Regions from separate parts of the Bacillus sp. JJ1562 genome, predicted to be linked through region 2. Evidence: riboswitches for the same ligand, from Rfam matches in the RefSeq annotation. Region 2 holds a riboswitch; the other holds the start of a gene.
The links. Region 2 has a riboswitch for lysine ahead of V7097_RS08725 (aspartate kinase). Riboswitches for the same ligand answer to the same signal wherever they lie in the genome.
Positions count from the first base shown of each region.

Region 1 (3,208 bases), on a different contig from region 2:
AGCCTCTCGCATATTACAAACCTTCAACTTGAGGAAGCAACTCGATTAGAAGATGTGTATTCCATTAAATTAGATGTCCGGAAATTAATTCAACCAGTCTTTGAGTCAAGCTCCATTTTAAAAGAAATGAAATCACATTCCAATGCTAAGCATTATATTGTGTATGTTGAGTCGAATGAAGAAAATCGCGAAATTGCCCAAAATGAGGGTGAAATACAAGGTTTAACTAAGGTGGAAATTAGTGAACGAATTGCAATCAGCTTAGGAACTTTGGCAAAAGATATTTGTAACCAAAACCAATTAATTAATGGGTTGATATTAACCGGTGGAGATACGGCGAAGGCAGTCTGTTCTATGCTTGGGATTAACGAAATGGAATTAGCTTCTGAAATAGAACCAGGTTTGCCGTTTGGAAGATTAATAGGATATGAAAGAGATATGTGGGCTGTCACGAAAGCCGGGGGTTTTGGGAATCGTGAGTCATTGATAAATGCAATGCACTTTTTGATAAGGGATGTGTGAACGTGACGAAGCAAAGACCAATCATTGGGATTACAATGGGAGATGCTGCAGGAGTTGGACCGGAAATTATTTTAAAAAGCTTAGCTGAACAAGAAGTACATGAAAAATGTAAGCCAATTGTAATCGGAGATGCGAAAATTCTTGAGCGGGCAAAAGCTTATGTCCATTCTAAGCTCCATATTCATTCCATCCAACATATTGATGATGCAGATTTTCAAATGGGGATTGTCAATTGTCTTGATCTTAAATTATTGCCGGAGGATTTGCCTATTGGAAAAGTCTCTGCAGAAGCAGGTCATGCAGCTTATGAATATTTGGCAAAAGCTATTGAACTAGCAAACCGGAAGCAAATAGATGCAATTTGCACGGCACCTTTAAATAAAGAAGCCTTGCATAAGGCTGGCCATTTTTACCCTGGTCACACGGAAATTTTGGCTGATTTAACCGGGACAACAGATTTTTCGATGATGCTATCTGCACCCAATTTGAAAGTCATTCATGTTACAACACATGTAGGGATTCTTGATGCGGTCAAGATGATCAATTCTGAACGTGTATATAAAGTGATCAAATTAGCGGACGAGACTTTAAAAAAATCCGGAATTAAAAATCCAAAAATTGCTGTTTGTGGAATCAATCCTCATGCTGGTGAAAATGGACTATTCGGTTACGGCGAAGAAGAAGAGAAAGTGATTCCTGGTGTACAGAAAGCTCAAGCTGAAGGAATAGAAGTATTTGGTCCATTGCCTGCTGATACTCTATTTTTCCGTGCAACTCGTGGGGATTTCGACATTGTTGTCGCAATGTACCATGATCAAGGGCACGGACCTGTAAAAGTACTAGGGCTTGATGTTGGCGTGAATATAACAGTCGGCTTACCCATTATTCGTACTAGTGTTGACCATGGCACGGCTTTTGATATTGCAGGCAAAGGGATTGCGGATGAGAGAAGCTTAATTGAAGCCATTCGCCAAGCAGTAGATTTTGCACCGGAGTGACTTACTAGATATTGCTAATAAATACTGGTTGACGGTTTTATAGGTATTATAGTAGTATAGAAACTAATTAAATAAGACCTCACTTTTTAATAGTGAGGTAGAGGCGCGATATTTAACAGTCTTTAGTGGAGTTTGAGAAGCAGTGATGCTAAGGAGAAGGAAATGTCGCCGAAGTTTGTAATATTCTCAGTATTACATGCTGGGTCTGCAGTTAAGAGCTGCAGGACTGTCTCAATAAACCCCGGTTTATTGAGTTGTGCTATCTCATTTGAGATAAAAGAGAGGACTTTAGGGTGACGATACAGCGACCTGAGTAAATCTCGGGTCGTTTTTTTTGTCGAAATTTATCAAAAAACAGGGGGAAATAGATGATGAGAAACAAGTTATCATTATTCATAGTTTTATTGATTTCAACTATTCTTTTATTAGCAGGATGTGGGACAAGTAATAGTTCTGGTTCCGGGTCGTCAGAAGATAATACATTTAAAGTCGGCCTTGAAGCTGGATATGCGCCATTTAACTGGACTCAAAACGATGATTCAAACGGTGCAGTTAAAATTGATGGCTCTAAAGAATATGCGGGTGGATATGATGTAGAAATCGCTAAAAAAGTAGCTGAAGGATTAGGAAAAGAATTAGTTATTGTCAAAACAGAGTGGGATGGTCTTGTACCAGCTTTACAATCAGGGAAAATTGATGCAATCATAGCGGGTATGTCACCGACAGCAGAACGTAAGGAAGCAATCGATTTCTCAGATACTTACTATACTTCAAATTTAGTGATGGTTGTGAAGAAAGGTAGTAAGTATGAAAATGCTACTTCTATTCAAGATTTCAACAGTGCAAAAGTTACAGCTCAATTAAATACGTTCCACTATTCAGTGATTGATCAAATTGAAGGTGTGGAGAAGAAAACAGCAATGGACAACTTCCCAGCAATGAGAGTTGCTCTTGAATCAGGAATAATTGATGGATACGTTTCAGAGCGTCCTGAAGGAATTAGTGCTTCATCTGCAAATGAGAACTTTGTCATGGTTGAGTTTGATGAAGGTTTTAAAACATCAGCAGATGATACAGCAATCGCTGTTGGACTTCAAAAGGGCAGTGAATTAACAGATAAAATCAATGAAATTTTAGCAGGTATCTCAGAAGAAGAACAAACAAGCATTATGGATTCGGCAATTAAAAATCAACCAGCAGCACAATAATAAATGCCAGAAACCGGCTGTATATCAACATACAGTCGGTTTTATAGGGTAAAGGAGGAAAAAAGATGAGTTTTGAGTGGGTCATTCGAATAATCACAGAAAACTGGCCAATGTTCCTTCGTGGTGCGGGTGTAACACTTTTGATTGCTCTTATTGGGACGATTATTGGGGCAGCGATTGGATTGTTAGCAGGAGTAGTCCGTACAATTCCAATGCCTGAACGTGGAGTGAACAAAATATTTTTAAAAGTGATTAATGTAATCCTCTCAATCTATATAGAATTCTTCCGTGGAACACCAATGATTGTACAAGCCATGGTTATTTATTATGGTTCTGCGTTAGCATTTGGTATAGATATGAATGTTTTTGTTGCAGCGATTATTGTTGTATCAATCAATACAGGAGCCTATATGGCTGAATATGTTCGTGGTGGGATTGTTTCGATTGATAAAGGACAGTTTGAAGCAGCGCATGCAATAG
Region 1 is NZ_JBALOQ010000006.1:39,408-42,615, reverse strand. Features, by position in the region: gene V7097_RS04520 (four-carbon acid sugar kinase family protein) at 1-522, shown strand, start outside; gene pdxA (4-hydroxythreonine-4-phosphate dehydrogenase PdxA) at 558-1,520, shown strand; lysine riboswitch at 1,611-1,790, shown strand; gene V7097_RS04510 (transporter substrate-binding domain-containing protein) at 1,892-2,728, shown strand; gene V7097_RS04505 (amino acid ABC transporter permease) at 2,794-3,208, shown strand, end outside.
Region 1: linked by a shared signal. The riboswitch ahead of V7097_RS04510 (transporter substrate-binding domain-containing protein) and the one ahead of V7097_RS08725 (aspartate kinase) in region 2 are both predicted to bind lysine.

Region 2 (3,208 bases):
TGCAGTGAAGAACATTAACATCAATGAACAAAGTGTAAATTCAAGTGAACAGACCGTTTCTGTTTTTGGTTATGAACTTATACGTGAAATTTTAATACCTGATTTACTTGGCAAAGAAACTCCACAGATTCTATACTGGGCTGGAAAAAATCTTGCCCGTAAATTCCCCTTACCAACAATTGAAGAAATTATTTCGTTTTTTCATGATGCTGGATGGGGAGACCTAACGGTAGAGCGTTCGGATAAGAATTCTATTGAATTCCATTTAGATGGAACGATCGTGTCTTCTCGTTTTAAACGAAAGGATATTTGTACATTCCAACTTGAATCTGGTTTTCTTGCTCAACAAATTCAACAACAGAAAAATCGAATCACTGAAAGCTATGAACAACAAAAAAGACGAGCAAAAAAAATCATCTTCACGGTAAAATGGGATCAAAAAGACATTACTGAAGAATAAGAGTCTGCACAATACGTGCAGGCTTTTTATATAGAAATGGGCGCCCAAAAACAAGATTTATCTTTGAACGCCCCGCTATGCATCAAATTATAGTTTGACTTTTGCTTTTTCTTCTTCAACCACTGCTAAATTAAATGAATCATGTAATGCTTCAACCGCAAGAACCATGCTTCCTTGATCAACAACAGTTGAAACTTTGATTTCAGATGTACTTACCATTTTTACTTCAATGTTTTCTTGTGCAAGTACTTGGAACATATCAGCCGCAACCCCTGGGTTTGAAACCATTCCAGAGCCAACAATTGAAACCTTCGCTAAACCATCTTCATGCTGAATACTCTCATATTTTAATAAATCCTTGTTATTTTCTAAAACAGCAAGAGTGTCGCGTAAATCTGGTGTTTTAATTGAAAATGAAATATTTGTATGATTTTGATCTGTCGTGTTTTGAATGATGATATCTACGTTTAAACCATTCTTTGCAAGTGTGCCAAAGATGGTTGAAAGTGTGTGTAATTCATTTGGTAATCCAGATACTCTTACCCTTGTGATCTGGTCTTCGAAAGCAATTCCCCTGACAACGAGATTCTTTTCCATCGAAACTTCCTCCTCAATTATGGTTCCATTTTCTAGCTCTAAGCTTGATCGAACTTCAAGCGGCATTTCAAAGTTTTTCGCAAATTCAACTGCACGTGGGTGAAGTACACCCGCACCTAGGTTTGCAAGCTCCAGCATTTCATCATAGGAAATGGAATGAAGTTTACGTGCAGATGGAACAACACGAGGATCCGTCGTATATACACCTGTTACATCTGTGTAGATATCACATTTGTCCGCATTCAATGCTGCTGCTAGTGCAACTGCAGTTGTATCAGACCCACCCCGTCCAAGAGTCGTTATATCTCCAGAGCCACTGATTCCCTGGAATCCTGCAACGACAACGATTTTCCCTTCTTTTAGACGATCGCTTACTCTTGAAACTTCAATATTTTCAATGCGGGCATTACTATGTATAGCCTCAGTTTCAATACCAGCCTGCCAGCCAGTGTAAGATACAGATTCATACCCCTTTTCCTGAATTGCCATTGATAAAAGGGCGATTGTTACTTGTTCACCTGTACTTAACAACATATCCATCTCGCGTTTGCTTGGCGAGTTTGTAATTTCATTTGCTAAGCTTACTAGCTGATCTGTTGTTTTACCCATTGCTGATACAACAACCACAACTTGGTTCCCTGCTTGCACTTCTTGAATAACACGATTAGCAACATTTTTAATTCTATCCGGTGACCCTACTGAGGTGCCTCCAAATTTTTGTACGATGATCCCCATGCCCTCAACCTCTTTCTGAATATAATAAAAAACAGCAATGAGATTATCTCATTGCTGTGATATACGTAAACAAAAAACGTGTCACATCGTGAGATAGCTCTCCAAGATTAACTCATCTTGACAATCTTACGTCTCTTAAACATAAGACCAGCAAAAAAGGTATGAGGCCTTTTTCACTTCGGCGAACTTTCCTTTCTGCAATAATCATAGGGGCTCATTCCCCTCCAATTGCATACTGATAAAGCTCGCTCCTCTATCATCACTTCAACGTATTGAAGTGTATATTATATTATTAAGGATTATATCAGAGTATTTTCAAAATAGCAACGCCTATTCCTTTAATTTTTCAAAGATGGCTTCAGCGGTTGGCCGAGGAATATTGGCTTGTTGGATTTCCTCTATGCTTGCTTCCTTCATTCTCTTGATTGAACCAAAATGCTTTAGCAATGCTTTCTTTCGCTTATCCCCGACTCCTGGAATATCATCAAGTGCAGATTGAAAGGCACTTTTTCCACGAACTTGGCGATGGAAGGTAATGGCAAAGCGGTGCACTTCATCTTGAATCCGTTGAAGAAGATAAAACTCCTGGCTATTTCTTGGAAGTTCCACAATTTCAGGTGGGTCCCCAATCAACAACTCTGAAGTTCTATGCTTATCATCCTTCGCAAGTCCTGCTAACGGGATTTCTAAACCTAGCTCATTTTCTATAATATCCCTTACTGCAGCAAGATGACCTTTTCCTCCGTCAATGACTATAAGATCTGGTAATGGAAGGTTTTCTTTGAGAGCGCGGCTGTATCTTCTCCGCACAACCTCCCTCATTGATTCATAATCATCAGGACCTTGCACCGATTTAATTTTATATTTTCTATATTCCTTTTTATCCGGTTTTCCGTCCGTAAAAACAATCATTGCTGAAACAGGGTCTGTCCCTTGGATATTCGAGTTATCAAATGCCTCAATCCGATGGGGGGTGTATATTCCCAATCTTTGACCTAAGTTTTCTACTGCCTTGATTGTCCGATCTTCATCACGCTCAATCAGAGCAAATTTCTCCGTTAAAGCGATTTTGGCATTTTTCCTTGCCAAGTCAACTAGTTGTTTTTTCTTCCCACGACTTGGCTGTTGTACATTTACCTCTAGTAATTGCTCAGCAATCTCATGATCAATCGAACTAGGAAGTAGAACTTCTTTTGGTTTAAAATGATTTTCTTTCAAATAGAATTGTCCCAGGAATGTTAAGAAATCTTGTTCTGGCTCATTATAAAATGGGAATAATGAAACATCCCTCTCTATTAATTTACCTTGACGAATGAAAAAGACTTGAACACACATCCAACCTTTATCATAGGAATAACCGAATACATCACGATCAATAAAATCGGTCATCGTCATTTTCTGTTTTTCCATCGTTGT
Region 2 is NZ_JBALOQ010000013.1:245,069-248,276, forward strand. Features, by position in the region: gene V7097_RS08720 (YslB family protein) at 5-460, shown strand; gene V7097_RS08725 (aspartate kinase) at 548-1,792, opposite strand; lysine riboswitch at 1,879-2,056, opposite strand; gene uvrC (excinuclease ABC subunit UvrC) at 2,123-3,208, opposite strand, start outside.